2 regions of the Arthrobacter sp. KNU-44 genome follow, and region 1 is predicted to be linked to the other one. Evidence: riboswitches for the same ligand, from Rfam matches in the RefSeq annotation. Region 1 holds a riboswitch; the other holds the start of a gene.

What was found. A riboswitch is a leader RNA that binds a small molecule or an ion and turns the genes downstream of it on or off. The one in region 1 is predicted to bind S-adenosylmethionine.
Region 2: another riboswitch for S-adenosylmethionine. It lies ahead of ACSVHC_RS18305 (aminotransferase class V-fold PLP-dependent enzyme); the one in region 1 lies ahead of ACSVHC_RS05830 (hypothetical protein).

Annotation. Positions count from the first base shown of each region.
Region 1 is NZ_JBPXNG010000002.1:1,091,177-1,099,058, reverse strand. It holds gene ACSVHC_RS05860 (PucR family transcriptional regulator) at 1-158, opposite strand, end outside; gene ACSVHC_RS05855 (purine-cytosine permease family protein) at 267-1,796, shown strand; gene ACSVHC_RS05850 (polysaccharide deacetylase family protein) at 1,808-2,770, shown strand; gene ACSVHC_RS05845 (matrixin family metalloprotease) at 2,874-3,716, opposite strand; gene ACSVHC_RS05840 (VIT1/CCC1 transporter family protein) at 3,841-5,019, opposite strand; gene ACSVHC_RS05835 (hypothetical protein) at 5,285-5,473, shown strand; gene ACSVHC_RS05830 (hypothetical protein) at 5,514-5,828, opposite strand; SAM riboswitch class IV at 5,843-5,962, opposite strand; gene ACSVHC_RS05825 (sodium:solute symporter family protein) at 6,097-7,629, opposite strand.
Region 2 is NZ_JBPXNG010000002.1:3,685,701-3,693,582, reverse strand. It holds gene ACSVHC_RS18330 (sigma-70 family RNA polymerase sigma factor) at 1-133, opposite strand, end outside; gene ACSVHC_RS18325 (DoxX family protein) at 349-864, shown strand; gene aroA (3-phosphoshikimate 1-carboxyvinyltransferase) at 871-2,265, shown strand; gene rsgA (ribosome small subunit-dependent GTPase A) at 2,268-3,383, shown strand; gene hisN (histidinol-phosphatase) at 3,443-4,255, shown strand; SAM riboswitch class IV at 4,417-4,529, shown strand; gene ACSVHC_RS18305 (aminotransferase class V-fold PLP-dependent enzyme) at 4,565-5,989, shown strand; gene ACSVHC_RS18300 (class I SAM-dependent methyltransferase) at 6,040-6,816, shown strand; gene ACSVHC_RS18295 (metal-dependent transcriptional regulator) at 6,846-7,559, shown strand; gene ACSVHC_RS18290 (MFS transporter) at 7,616-7,882, opposite strand, start outside.

The DNA of each region.
Region 1 (7,882 bases):
AGCTCGCCGCCCCGCAGCAGCGGAGCGATGTCCAGCACTTCGCTCGAATGGACCCAGCGGAGCTGCCGGGACAGTGCCCCGGGCACATCCGTCCGCAGGACTGGTTCAGCGGCTCTCAGGCTCTCGTGTTCGAAGGCGTCGGCAAGGAGTAGGGACATGACACTCCGTAACTAATTTCGGGGAACTATCGTACACATCGTATCTTGTTGCTGTGATCTGGGGCACATACATTGAAGTAGTCCCTTTCCTACACGGAGGATCCCCCAATGCACGAGAACTTATCCACTGCGACGCCTGGGGCTGCAACGGCGCAGACCGACGTCGAACAGAACCTGCAGTCCATTCCCGAATCAGCGCGTACCCGCAGCGTAGCGGGCCAATTCTGGATCTGGGCAGGCGCAAACCTTGCCCCCATCAACTGGGTCCTTGGGGCCCTCGGCGTCCAGCTCGGACTCGGCTTTGCCGATACCGTGACTGTCCTGGTGGTGGGAAACCTGATCGGTATGGCACTCTTTGGCCTGTTTGTCCTCCTGGGGCAACGGACCGGAGCTACCGGCATGGTCCTGGCCCGGGCCGTCTTCGGCCGCCGCGGCAACTACCTTCCGAGCGCCATCCAGGCACTGCTCGGAATCGGTTGGTGCGCCGTCAACACCTGGATCATCCTGGACCTGGTGATGGCACTCCTTGGCAAGCTCGGCATGGTCGATCCGGAGCAGCCCAACGTGGGCCCCAAGATCGTGGTGGCTTTCCTGATCATGTCCGCCCAGGTCACGATCGCCTGGTTCGGCTACAAGGCCATCGCGGCTTTTGAAAAGTGGACCGTCCCGCCCACCATCGTGGTGCTGATCGCCATGTCGGCCGTGGCCTGGTTCGGCATGAATATCGACTGGGGCTACGCGGGCCCTCCCGGTGCTGTCCTTGAAGGCGGCGCGCGGATCGCGGCCATGACCACCGTGATGACGGTCATCGGCATCGGCTGGGGGATCACGTGGTTCACTTACGCAGCGGACTATTCACGTTTCGTCAGCAAGTCCGTCCCCAAGCACAAGGTCTACCTGGCCTCGGTATTCGGCCAGTTCCTCCCGGTAGTGTGGCTCGGCATCCTCGGCGCCAGCCTGGCAACGAAGAGCGGCACGGCCGATCCCGGCCACCTCATCGTCGACAACTTCGGCGTCCTGGCCATCCCGGTCCTGTTCCTGGTGCTGCACGGTCCCATCGCGACGAACATCCTGAATATCTATACCTTTTCGGTGGCCGCCCAGGCATTGGACATCAAGGCCAAGCGTCGTTCCTTGAACCTCTTTGTCGGGCTCCTGGCCCTGGTCGGCGTCGTGTTCTTCATCCTGCAGGAGGATTTCGCGTCAACATTGAGCACGTGGCTCGGCGGCCTCGTGGCGTGGGTAGCCGCGTGGGGAGGCATCATGCTGGTGCACTACTTCTGGGTGGACAAGCGTAGCCCTGTCGCAGTCGATCGACTCTTCGACCCCGTGGGCACACGTCGGCTCCCGGCAGTCAACTGGGCCGGGATCACCGCGCTTTTGGTAGGAATCTTCGCCACGTGGCTGTTCATGTACGGCGTCCTGCCGATCATGCAGGGCCCCATCGCCACGGCCATGGGCGGGATCGACTTGTCCTGGCTGGCAGGCGGGCTCGTTGCCGCGGCGGTTTACGGCGCACTGGGCCCACGGGTTCATGCCCGATACCTTCCGCTGCCGTCCTCAGCCGCAGTTTCCTCCGCGGCCGCGACGTCGCAGCCGCTTGCGGAAGACGCCGTCGCCAATCTGGTCAACGACTGAAAGGACACCCGATGACCACCAACGCTTTCCCCGACGAGGCCCACGCGATCACGTGGCCCGAAAACTTCAAGGCGGCGGCGTCGTTCACGTTCGACGTCGACGCCGAATCGTGCACCATTGCGCACGATCCCACAAGCACCAGGCGCATGTCGCTCATGAGCCACCAGTCCTACGGCCCGAGGGTCGCTGTTCCGCGGCTCCTGAAGATCCTCGAGCGACAAGAGATCCAGGGAACCTTCTTCATCCCGGGGTTCACGGCGGAAAGCTACCCCGATGTGGTGCGGCGGATCGTCGACGGCGGCCATGAAGTGGCCCACCACGGCTACTTGCACGAACCGATGCAGGGAATCGATGCCGCCACCGAGGCCAACTACCTGGACCGCGGGCTCGAAGCCCTCGCGAAGGTAGCCGGGGTCAGGCCGGTCGGCTACAGGGCACCGTGGTGGGAGCTGAACTGGCACTCGCCGGCACTGCTAGCGGACCGTGGCTTCCTCTACGATTCAAGCCTGCTCGACGGCGATGCCCCCTACCGCATGGCGGTTGCCCCGGGTAATTCAGGGGATAGCGATTCACGGGACATTGTGGAGATCCCGGTCGATTGGGCCCTGGACGATTGGGAACAATACGCGTTCTACCCGGGAGTAACAGGAAGCGGCGTCATCGAGAGCCCGGCCAAGGTCTTGGAGATGTGGACCCTCGAAGCCGAAGCCCACCACGCCCAAGGCAGTTGCTTCGTCTTGACCAACCACCCGTTCATCTCCGGCCGTCCATCCAAGGCCGTTGCCTTGGAGCGGCTGATCGAACGAGTGAAGGCCATGGACGGGATGTGGGTGACCACCTTGGAGCGGATCGCCGAACACACCAAGGCCACGGTCAACGAGATCCACAGCCACGGCCGGATCGAGATCCCCTCCTACCCAGGCGCAGGAGCCAGCTTCAAGCCTGCCCGCGTCTTACAGCCCGCCCCCAACTAGGCCTATCCCCACCCAACTAGCTCGCAGTTGTTGTCGTTATCACGGCTCAAAACGACATCTAATGCGAGCTAGTTGGGCTGGGCGGAGCTGCAGGTGAACCGGGCTACAGGTCGGTGCGGCACGGGGCCGTGTGGAGTTTGTAGAGTCCGTTCAGGTCTCCGGCTGCCAAGCCATCCGGGGCACCGATCTCCGGGTACATGAGCTGGATGGGATCCTCAACGTGGTCAAGGCCCACCACGTGGCCAAGTTCGTGTTGAATCACGGCGGAGACATAATGGGCACCCCCGGGGACACCCAGCAGTTCCGTGATTTGCGGGGCGTCGAGGTCCAGGCTTCCGGAGACGTAGCTCTTGGGTCCGGTGCCGAAGCTGTACATGGTGCTGCCTCCGGTTCCGATGACGGTTCCTGCCAACCCCGGAGCCGCCTCGGGCGTGGTCCAGGAAATCAACAGCGGTGCCCAACGATCTCCATAGAGCGCGGGCTGGTAGGGCTTGCGCTTCTCGGAGGGGTTTTCCGTGCTGGGGCCGTCGTCAACGAATTTGAGGCCGGTGGCGGCGGCGATCTTGGCGATGGCGTCGGCGATGAGCCCCTCGGATCCGGCCGGGGCGAGGGCTGCGTTGACCACGTAGTGCAATGGCCGGCACGGAGAGTAGCCAACTGGGGTGCCGTCGGCGTTGGTGGCCAGGAACTTGTAGGAGCTGCTGGCTACCGCAGGCTTCGCGGGGGAGCCGAGCGGCTGCCCGGCTTCCTCCAGTCCAGGTGGTGGGGTATCCGGCGCACGGGCCGCTTTTTGTGGTGCCTGCCCGGGAGCCCCGTCCTGCCCGGGGCTGCTTGCCGTGGCATGGGCAGAAGGGGTCCGGTTTGGAAGCAAGCCGGTGATCCCGGGGCCGCCGCGGAGGAATCCACTGACCAGGACGGCTACGGCAGCGACGACTGCCACCACCATCAAGTTTCGGAACAGCGCCAGAACGGTACTGGGGCGCTTGGGCGGCGGACCGCCGTCGTAACCGTAGTTTGAATGCAAGTCTTCCCCCAAGTCCCTGCACCGGCGCCCCGTCGGGCCGGCGCTACTAACCGATGACTGCGCCGAAGACGAGTCCCAGCCCATACGTTGCCGCGGCCGCACCGAGCCCGATGGCGAGCTGCCGGAGGCCGCGGGTCAGCGGCGAGGTTCCGGACAACAAGCCGACGACGGCGCCGGTCGACAGAAGCGCGATGCCCACCAGCGTACCGGCCACAGCAAGCGCCGCGAAGCCCGTCATGCCGAAGATGAACGGCAGGATGGGCACGATGGCGCCCGAAGCGAAGAAGCAGAAGCTCGAGATCGCGGCACCCCAGGCGGAGCCTACGGCCTCGTGCTCGTTGACGGTTTCTTCCACTTCGGGTTGGAGCGAGAGGCTGGGATCGCAATCGCAGCTGTAGAGGCCCATGCGTTCGGCGGCCCGGTGTTCGGCGGCTTCTCGGGACATGCCCCGGGCCAGATACACCAAGACCAGCTCATTGTGCTCGATGTCCAGCGCAGGGGCTGCGGTGAGCGTGGCCTGGGTGGGGCGGGTGGCCTTGAGGAGCTCGAGTTGCGAGCGCACCGAGACATACTCGCCGGCACCCATGGACAAGGCGCCCGCCAGCAGGCCTGCGATGCCGCTGAACAGGACCACGGTGGCGGGAACGCCGGTGGCCGCCATGCCCATTACGAGTGAAAGGTTGCTGACAAGGCCGTCGTTGGCGCCGAATACGGCCGCGCGGAACGTGCCGGACAACCTGTTGCGGCCGCGCGTCGCCAGGCCGCGGACTACTTCTTCGTGGATCTGTTCGTCGGCCGCCATGGCGCGGGTCGCTGCCGGATCCTTCGCGTAAGGCGAGCGGCCTTCAGCCCGTTGGGCGAGGGCCAGCACGAACACCGATCCGAAGTTCCGGGCCAGGAAGCCGAGCATTTGGCTTCGGACCGAGGCCGCCTTCGGCATACCGGCATGTTCGCCGAGGAGCTTGAGCCAGTGTGCCTCATGGCGGCCTTCAGCCTCTGCGAGGGCCAAAAGGATTTCGCGTTCCTCGCCGTCGCGGCGCTGCGCCAGTTGGCGGTAAACGGCGGCCTCGGCTCGCTCATCCGCCAAGTACTGCCGCCAGCGCTTGATGTCCGACGACGACGGGGGAGCCTTGGGGGCTGCTACGTCCTGCGATGGACTGCTTGAGTCCTGCGGATTATCTGGATGCGAGTTGTCTGGATGCGAGGGTTTTGTGTGCGGTTGCACCGGGACTCCTGGGTTGCTGGGGCGGGCTTCATCGCCTCATTGCGGCTCCACTCTATCGCCAATTTCCGCGGTTTTTCGGCCGGTAATCCTCACTGGAGAATTTAGGTCCCCCTCAAAAACGGGAGGCTCCCGGGAAGCCTTGACCACGGCAGGGGGCAGTGCTGGGATGGATGGACAGGGTCCACGAATTGGCGGGGTAGCGCTGGACGGCTGCCTCCTATGCCTGTGCGATGGGCTCAGCGGCACGTCGAACGGAGGTTGCACCATGGACAGCACCGAGACCCACGCCCGCCACCCCGACCGTCCCACGGTCGAGGCCGATCCCGCCTATGACTACAACGAGGACCTGGCGGTGGACGAGGACTGGGACGACCAATCCGAGGTTCTTGACGACGACGAGCGGCCGGTTGCCCTCGATGCCGACGAACACCGTGAGGCTGAAGAGATCGAGTAGCCCCGGGCTCCGCTGAACCCGAGGTGCTAAACCCGGGCGGCTAAAACGCGCTCAGGATGAAGTGCCTCTGCACGCCTGCCCGGTGCCCGGTTGCCGCCACCGTAAGGGTGAGTTTCCGTGTCGCCGGGAACCAGCGGGCGGGCTGGACCGCCTTTGAGAGCGCTTCGGTGATGAGCCGCGGCTCATGATGCCAATAGCGTTCCAAGTTCCCGTCCACCACGAACGTGATGGAGCCTTGGGACAGGTCGACGCCGGGAATCACCCGGACGAACTCGTCCACCCGCCGGGGGCGGGGCAACAACAGGGTGCCGGACTGGGTGGTGCGGTCGGCGGTGGCGCCGATTTCGAAAGGCATGGCCTTCTCCTGTGGAGTTGCTCTTGCCCGTTCGGTTGTCTCTGGTCCGAGCCGGGCCGCTTCTTCATCCGAACCACCCGCGAACATGGGGTTGGCGTGTGGCAAGTCGGAGCTTGGCACCACATCTCTTGAAGCTCTTCCTACTGTACATGGAACGGTACAATCGCGGCCCGGTATTAAGGCTCGGTAGAAATGGTTCCAAAAGGCAGCGGCGCCGCACCCTCGAGGAGAAGGTGCGGCGCCGCCGTCGTACTTGATTCTGTGAAGCTTAGTGGCTGGCCACCGGGTGGGCTTCCAAGGGGAGCTCCTCCACGGCTGCTCCGGCAACGCGGCGGTCCCAAGCTTCGCGGACCGCGGGTTCGGTTGGCGGGGTCAGCAGGGAGACCACAACGTAGACCACGAGCGAGGCGCCGAGGCCCCAGTAGATGGGATCGTTGGCGTAGACGCCGTCTTCGCTGGGGATGATTCCCGTGGCGTAGGCGATCAGCAGGCCCAGCGTCAGTACGGACCCGACCGCCATGGACCAGGCCGCGGCAATACCGGTGCCGCGCTTCCAGACCAGCCCGCCCAGGATGGCAACCAGGAGTCCACCCACGAGGATGTCGTAGGCGATGGTCAGGGCTACCACGACGTCTTGCGCCGCCATCGAGATCAGCACGGCAACGATGCCCAGGCCAAGGACCCAGTACCGGTTGGCCTTGACGTCGTGCTCGGGGTTTTCGGTGTCGTCGGTGTTGATTGTCTTGCCGAACCAGCTGGCCACGAACGGGACTACGTCGGCGCGGGCAACGGTGGCTGCGGCGATGAGGGCCCCGGAAGCGGTGGACATCATGGCCGCGACTGCCGCGGCCATGACGAGGCCGCCGATGCCGATCGGCAGGATGTGGGTGGCTACCTCGGCGTAGACAACGTCTTTGCCGAGGGCCTTGACGTCGATATTGGGCAGGGCCACGCGGGCGGCAAGGCCGATCAAAGCTCCGGCGACGCCGTACAGGACGCAGTAGATGCCGGCAGTGGCGCCGCCCCAACGGGCCACCTTGGGGGTCTTGGCGGTGAAGACGCGCTGCCAGATGTCCTGGCCGATCAGGAGGCCCAGGGTGTAGACCACGAAGTACGTGATGATGGTCTGCGCTCCGATGCCGTCCAACTGGAAGAAGCTGGCGTCAACGCGGGCACGGATGCCGTCGAAGCCGCCGGCGGCGTTGAGGACGAACGGGAGCATGAGGAAGAAGATGCCTACCGTCTTGATGATGAACTGCACCTGGTCGGCGAGGGTGATGGACCACATGCCGCCGATGGTGGAGTAGACGAGGACGATTGCGCCGCCGACGGCGATGGCAAGCCAGCGCTCCCAGCCGAAGAGGACAACGAAGATGGTGGCGTAGGCACCAGTGGACGTGGCGCACAGCATGAGTGTGTAGGCCAGCATGACGATGCCGGAGGTCTGCGTGGCTCGCTGGCCGTAGCGCAGGCTCAGCATCTGGGAGACCGTGTAGATCTTCAGTCGCTGGATGGTGCCGGCGAAAAGCAGGCTCAGGAGGAGCACGCCCGAACCGATCGCGACCACCAGCCACATGCCGGAGACACCGAACTTGTAGCCGAGACCGACGCCGCCAACCGTCGATGCGCCGCCGAGGACGACGGCGGCCATGGTGCCGGTGTAGAGCATCGGACCGAGGCGGCGTCCTGCCACCAGGAAGTCGCTGTTGTTCTTGGTGCGCGACTTGCCCCACCAGCCGAAGGCCAGCATGGCAAGCAAATACACCACCACGATCGCAATATTGATGAACGAAGAGTCCACGGTTGGCTCCTGAAAGTGATGCGCAGAGCTCTGGGGGATTCCGACGCCGGTCCGCTGGGTTCGCGCGGGGTTGCGGAAGGTCTCTGCGCTGGTGATTGGGGAGAGTAGTCTGTGATGTATGCCTCACAAACAACACTTGTTGCCTATGAGGATACGTAGTGATGCGAGTAACAGTCAAGACGCTGTCTTGCACAGCGGACTCATCGGCGGCCCTCCGGCTAGCCAAAGGCCCTGCCACGCGGGCGATCCGGCT
Region 2 (7,882 bases), 2.6 Mb from region 1:
CTGCTTTGTACATGGCCGCTGCGGCCGGATCCATGGTGCTCATTGCATCCAAGTCTACTGTCACCCTCCGGGAGTCCCTTGGCAGCTCCCGCCCAAGCGCCAAGTGTTCCTCGCGGTCTTTAACCAAGGCCAAAAAACCATCTCCACTCAAACGACATGACCGCGCGGCACAATGCACGCGCCACAATCCAAGGTCCAGCCCATACCGCACCTTCTCTTGACAACGGCAGGCTTCGGGCAAATATTCCGCAAAGATGCAAGACTAGATCCGACTGCACCCCGTGAACACCGCACCACTTGAACGCAACACCACTTGAACACTGTGGCAAGCCATCCAGGAGGCAAAACATGTCCCTCGTCCGTTTTCTCGCCAGGCCAATGTTGGCTTCCAGTTTTGTCGTCGCAGGGCTGGACAAGCTCAAGAACGCGGATGACACTGCCAAACAGCTCTCTCCGCTGCTCCGCCGCGCTTCCGAGTCGCTGCCTTTCCCGGCGGACGAGAAAGTGCTGGCGCGGGTCATCGGCGGCGCGCAAGTGGGCGCCGGCGCCTTGCTGGCCCTCGGCAAATGTTCCCGGTTCTCGGCAAGCCTGCTTGCCGGCATTTCGGTCCTGAATACCTTTGTCGAATGGCGTTCTGCCGACATCAGCACCAAGGAAGGCCGGCTCGCCCGCCGCGCCCAGTTGCTCAAGAACATTTCGCTGACAGGTGGCGTATTCCTTGCCGCCGTCGACACCGCGGGCAAACCGAGCCTCGCATGGCGCGCCGAACACCTTGCCATGGACGCCAAGAAGGCCACGGGCAAGCAGTTCAAGAAGACAGACCGGGCCGTCCGCAAGGCCGTAGACAACGCAGTTGGAGCATAAGGAAGCATGCCAGGAACCCCCTCGACGCAGACAGACGATTCAGGGAGCACCACAGCCTCCGCACTCCCCCTGTGGCCGGCACCCTTCGCCAGCCACCCCGTGGATGCCACGGTCACGGTTCCTGGTTCGAAGTCGCTGACCAACCGCTATCTGGTCCTGGCGGCATTGGCCAACGGCCCAAGCAGGCTGCGGGCACCCTTGCATTCACGGGATTCGGCACTCATGGTCGAGGCCCTCCGCCGGCTTGGCGCCACCATTACCGAGGTTCCCGGCGATGGACACTACGGCCCGGACCTTGAAGTCACTCCGATCGACCCCGTGGCCGTCGCGTCGGAGACCGCCATCGACTGTGGCCTGGCCGGCACGGTCATGCGTTTCGTGCCGCCGCTCGCGGCCCTGCGCAACGGCGCTTCGGTGTTCGACGGCGATCCCCACGCACGCCAACGTCCCATGGGCACCATTATCGAGGCCCTCCGGACACTCGGGCTGGAAGTCAGCGCACTGGACGGGCACGCGGCGAGCTCCCTGCCGTTCAAAGTATCCGGCACGGGCTCTGTCCGCGGTGGCCACCTGGTGATCGATGCGAGCGCCTCGTCGCAGTTCGTCTCCGCCCTGTTGCTGGTCGGTGCCCGGTTCGATGAGGGCCTTCACCTGGAACATGTCGGCAAACCCGTACCGAGCCTTGACCACATCAACATGACCGTCTCGGTCCTGCGCGGCGTCGGAGTGCAGGTGGATGACTCCGTGCCGAACCATTGGCGCGTCGCCCCCGGTACCATCCAGGCGTTCGACGAGAGGATCGAGCAGGATCTCTCCAACGCGGGTCCCTTCCTCGCCGCGGCGTTGGCCACGAAGGGAACTGTCCGGATTCCCAACTGGCCGGCCAACACCACGCAAGTCGGGGACCTCTGGCGGGACATCCTCGCCGCCATGGGTGCCACTGTCACGCTGGACAACGGCACGCTGACAGTCACCGGCGGACCGGAGATCCTTGGCGCGGACTTCGACGAAACCAGCGAACTCGCCCCTACCGTTGCGGCATTGTGCGCCCTGGCAACCAGCCCTTCCCGGCTCACCGGCATCGCTCATTTGCGGGGCCACGAAACGGACAGGCTGGCTGCTTTGGTCGCCGAAATCAACCGGCTTGGCGGCGACGCCGAGGAAACCAGCGACGGCTTGGTGATCCGGCCCGCGGCGCTGCACGCCGGCGTCGTGCGCAGCTATGCCGACCACCGCATGGCTACCGCGGGCGCCATCCTTGGGCTCGCCATCGAGGGTGTCCAGGTCGAAGACATCGCGACGACTTCCAAGACCATGCCCGAATTTCCGCAAATCTGGGCATCGATGCTCAGTTCCGGCCCAGCGGGCGCGGACACCGTTTCAACGGAGACAAGCAACTAACGATGGCCCGCGACGCAAGCTCCTGGGATGAGTCCGATGTCCGGATCCGCCCCAACAAGAAGGGCACACGCCCCCGCACGAAAGACCGCCCGAGCCACGACGACGCCGTGATCGGGCGCATCATCACAGTCGACCGCGGCCGTTACACCGCGATCGTGGGCGAAAGCTCGGACAACGAACGCATTGTGATTGCCGCACGCGCCCGGGAACTGAGGCGCTCCCCCGTGGTTCCCGGAGACTTCGTGGCCCTCGTCGGCGATGTGTCCGGAGCCCCGGACACCCTCGCTCGCCTCGTGCGCGTCCAGGAGCGAAAGACCCTCCTGCGACGAAGCGCCGACGACACGGATCCGATCGAACGGGCCGTCGTCGCCAACGCCGATCAGCTCGTGGTGGTGGTTGCGGCCGCCAATCCGGAGCCGCGCACCGGATTCATCGACCGCGCCTTGGTGGCAGCGTACGACGCCGGAATCGAGCCGTTGCTGCTCGTCACCAAAGCGGACGTCAAGGATCCGACGGAATTGCTCGCCAACTATGTGAGCCTTGGTTTCCCCATCATCATCAGCCGCACGGCCGACGCCGGCGCCTCCGGCATCGATGCCCGTTCAGACGACGGCCTCTCCGCCCGCCTTGATGGCGACGCCGTCGGCCAATTGCGGGACTACCTCGACGGCAAGGTCACTGTGCTCCTGGGCCATTCCGGCGTCGGGAAGTCCACGATGGTGAATGCCCTCACCGGCGCCGAGCGCGCCACGGGCGGGGTCAACGCCGTGACGGGTCGGGGACGGCACACTTCGTCCTCTGCCCTCGCACTGAAGCTCAGCGATGCCCCCGGGGGCAGCTGGATCATCGATACGCCCGGCATCCGCTCCTTCGGCCTCGCCCACGTGAACCCGGACCGCATCCTGCATGCCTTCCCGGATCTGGAACCCGGAACGGAGATGTGCGAGCGAGGCTGCAAGCACGATGCCTCCGCGGTTCGATGCGGACTGGATTCCTGGGTCGCCGACGGCCACGCCGGCGAGGCAGGTCCGGCCCGCTTGGCGTCGTTGCGCCGGCTCCTCGGCGCGGACCCGCGCATGGAAGCCCAGGAGACCAAGGAATTGGGTACGGTCAACTAACTGCGCGCCTGCCGTCCTACCTCCCCGGCTCACCGGCGAACAGACGGTAGTTTGGAACCATGACCCAACCCGATTCGAGCTACAACGACGACCTGCGGCTGGCACACGTCCTGGCCGACTCCGTCGATTCCCTGACAATGGAGCGGTTCAAGGCACTGGACCTCCAGGTCGAGACCAAACCCGACCTGAGCCCCGTCACCGATGCCGACAAAGCAGCAGAGGAAGCAATCCGTGGGCAGCTCTCCCGTTCCCGCCCCCGCGACGCCGTCCTCGGGGAAGAATTCGGCAGCACGGGCCACGGCTCGAGGCGTTGGATCATCGACCCCATTGACGGGACCAAGAACTTCGTGCGTGGCGTACCCGTCTGGGCTACGCTGATCGCCCTCGTGGACGAGGGCGAGGTAGTAGTGGGGCTCGTGAGCGCTCCGGCGCTCGGCAAGCGTTGGTGGGCGGCCAAGGGCTCGGGCGCCTACATGGGCCGGTCGCTGGCCGCAGCCACCCGGTTGAAGGTTTCCAACGTGTCGCGGCTCGAAGACGCCTCGCTTTCCTACTCCGAGCTTTCCGAGTGGAAGCAGCACGATAAGCTGGACAACTTCCTGGGCCTCGAGAACGATGTCTGGCGCAGCCGTGCGTATGGCGATTTCTGGTCCTACTGCCTCGTGGCCGAGGGCGCCGTGGACATCGCTGCCGAGCCGGAACTCCAGGTCTACGACATGGCGGCTTTGGTGCCGATCGTGACGGAAGCCGGCGGGCGCTTCACGTCCCTGGACGGTGCGGATGGTCCCTTCGGCGGAAACGCCGTGGCCACTAACTCGATCCTGCACTCCGAGGTCCTCAAGAGGCTCAACCCCGAGCTCGACGACCTCCTCTAGTCCACTCTCTCCACTGAATAAACGACGGCGGACGCCCACTTTTGGGGGCGTCCGCCGCTTTTTCTTCGGCAGGAGGCACATTTTTCCGGCGGTGTAATAATCCGCTTAACAATCGCCGGTCACATTGGAATGAGCCTTGCCGGTGTCCTACGCTCTTTACAGGTCACGAGTGCCAGCGCGAAACCCCGGTTTGCTGGCCGGCAACCCTCCATCGCGGCGGGGTGCCCCGGGTGACGACCCGGCCGGTCCGGAACGGATGCGGCAAGCGCGGACCCCCTGCACGCAGGGGTCCCTCTTGAGTGAGGTCCCATGAGCACAGCCACATTTACTTCCCAGGCTCTTTCGCTGAACAACGAATCTGCACAGCACCGCGGTGAAACCCTCCCCCGGGCATCGCGCCCACTCGCTGCGGTCACCGGCGCGGAGTTGCAGGCACCCTTGATCCAGGGCGGCCACATCCGCTACGCCAATCTTGACTACGGCGCTTCCGCACCTGCCCTGACGGTGGTTTCCGCGTACCTCAACGAGATCCTGCCGTACTACGCGAGCGTCCACCGCGGCGCAGGCTATGCCTCCCAAATCAGCACCTCGGTCTATGAAAACGCCCGCAACATCGTCCGTGACTTCGTTGGCGGCCGGCCGGACGATTCGGTCATTTTCACGCGCAACACCACTGATTCCCTCAATCTACTGGCCGGCTGCCTGCCAGTTGAGGACGGTCGACACATTGGCGAAGTCCTTTACCTGGACATCGAGCACCACGCCAATCTCCTCCCGTGGCAAAGTGTCCCCCACCGCAGCATCGTTGCCGCGGGAACGTTGTCCGAGACCGTCGCCAACGTCCGCACAGCGCTCTCCCACGGCGGCGTCAGCCTCCTGGCTGTCACCGGCGCGTCAAACGTGACCGGCGAAATCCTGCCCATCAAGGAACTCGCTGCCTTGGCCCACGAATTCGGGGCGCGGATTGTGGTGGACGCGGCGCAACTCGCCCCGCACCGCAGAATCGACATCGCCGCCGCGGATGTCGACTACTTGGTTTTCTCGGGGCATAAGCTTTATGCGCCGTTCGGCGCAGGTGTCCTGGTGGGCCGTCCCGACTGGCTCGACGCCGGTACACCGCACCTGGCCGGAGGCGGCGCCGTCCGAGAAGCGCGCCTCGATTCCGTCAGCTGGGCCACAGGACCGGCCAGGCACGAAGGCGGCTCGCCGAACGTACTCGGCGCGGCCACACTCGCCCGGGCCACACAGGTCATCGCCAGCCTCGACCACGATGAATGGCACGCCCACGAGGCAGCCATCCGCTCGCATCTGGTCGAGGGCCTCAAGCAAATCGACGGCGTGACCGTGCACCAGATCTTCAGCGACACGGATCCCCAGGACACCATCGGCGTCGTGAACTTCTCGCTCCAGGGCTACGACGCCGGACTTGTGGCTGCCTATCTTGCGGCCGAGCACGGCATTGGCCTGCGCGACGGACGCTTTTGCGCCCACCCGCTGCTCAAGCGCCTCGGCCTGCCCTCCGGATCACTTCGAGCCAGTTTCGGCGTGGGCTCGCGCTTGGAAGACGCCACCCGGCTCATTGCGGGCATCCACGCGCTCAAGAGCAACGGCCTCGGCTGGGACTACGTAGTGGATGCCGGCCGCTGGGTGCCGGCGAACGACCACCGCAGCTACCCGGAGTGGGCTCCCAACACTCCCGGGACCGCGGGAGCCGCTCCCTGCAGCACTGACTGATTGCGGTAGATTCGTAGGGTATTTTTCCTGTCCTACGAAGGAGTTCCTGCGTGGCCCCGCGACCCAAAGGCACATCAGCCGGCCCCAAGCTCTATGAGGAACGGCGCCTTGAACTCGGCCGGAGTTTCCAGGACGGCGGAGAACACTATGATCGTGTCCGGCCCGGCTACCCTGCGGATTCGGCCGACTGGCTGCTGCCGGAAGGCGCCCGGGACGCGGCAGACATCGGCGCCGGCACCGGAAAGTTCACCGCGCTCTTCGTCGAGCGCGGGCTCGCGGTGTCCGCAGTGGACCCCTCGATGGACATGCTCACCCAGCTCCGCAAAACGTATCCACAAGTGATCACCCTGGAGGGCACTGCCGAGGCAACTGGACTGGCGGACTCAGCATTCGACGTCGTCAGCGTTGCCCAGGCCTGGCACTGGTGCGATCCCCTCGCCGCGAGCACCGAGATCGCCCGGATCCTTCGACCCCAGGGCACTATCGGCTTGATCTGGAACCAAATGGACACTTCGGTGCCCTGGGTCCATCGATTGACCCGCATCATGCATGCCGGCGATGTCCACAAACCGGACTTCCGGCCTGTGGTGGGCCCGGAGTTCGCGGGTCTCGAAAGTCACGTGACACATTGGGAGGATCCCGTGACTCCGGCCGACATCCTCGAACTTGTGAAGTCGCGCAGCTACTACCTGAGGGCGAATGACGCCAACCGGGCCAAAGTCATGGGCAACCTTCAGTGGTACCTCTTCGAACATCTGGGCCATGCCGAGGGCGAGGTCATCCCGTTGCCTTATCTCACGCAGAGCTGGCGGGCGCGGAAAGTCTGATTCGGCCGGTACGCGATAGGCTTGGAACCGTGAAGACCAGTGCGCCCTCCTCCTCGATCGAGGACTACGTCAAGGTCATCTACTCCTTTACGGAGTGGCAGGACAAACCCATCACGTCCTCACAGCTCGCGCAGCGGCTCGGTGTCGCCAATTCCTCCGTCTCGGAGATGGTCCGCAAGCTCAAGGACCAAGGCCTGGTTGACCACCAGCCCTACAGCGCCATTACTTTGACACCCCAGGGAATGCAGCTTGCCCTGGGCATGGTCCGCCGGCACCGCCTGATCGAGACCTACCTCGTGAGGGAGTTGGGCTACAGCTGGGATGAAGTCCACGACGAGGCCGAGATGCTCGAGCACGCCGTCTCGGACACCTTCATCGATCGCATGGCCGCCAAGCTGGGCAACCCCGGACGCGATCCCCATGGTGACCCCATCCCCGCCGCGGACGGTTCGGTGAGCCTGCCGCATGCGCACCGGATGATCGAGCTCGACGACGGCCATTCAGGAAAGATCACCCGGATCAGCGACGAAAACCCGGAGCTGCTGAGGTACCTGTCTGCCGAGGAAATCGACCTCGATGCCAGCATCGAGGTGATTGGCCGCAAACCGTTCGGCGGTGCGCTGGTGGTGCGGATCGGAAAAGGTCCGGGCAGCCGCGACTACGATCTCGCCGATGAGGTCGCCTCGGCGCTCTGGGTGGCCACGGACGCCGTCCACGAAGGCTGCGTCCTCGCGGAACGCTGACTAAGCTGTGTACTGAAAAGCCTGTGTCTTAGAAAGCGTGTCCTGGAAAGCACTGTTCAGGCGCGCTGGGCGGCCGTCCCGCCGTCGTCGGCGGCTGGACCTTCCGGAGAGTCCATCACTGCAGCACCCAAGACCGGGTTCCGGATCCCGACGGCGGATGCCGCCGCCCCGAGGAAGAACAGCACAGCGGTGACCACCAGGGCGTTCATGAGACCTTGGCGGGTGAAGACCGGGCCGATGATGAGCCCGGCAAACGCGATGCAGATCAGGCCTGCGATACGGGCAACCGCGTTGTTCACTGCGGAACCGATCCCTGCCTCTTC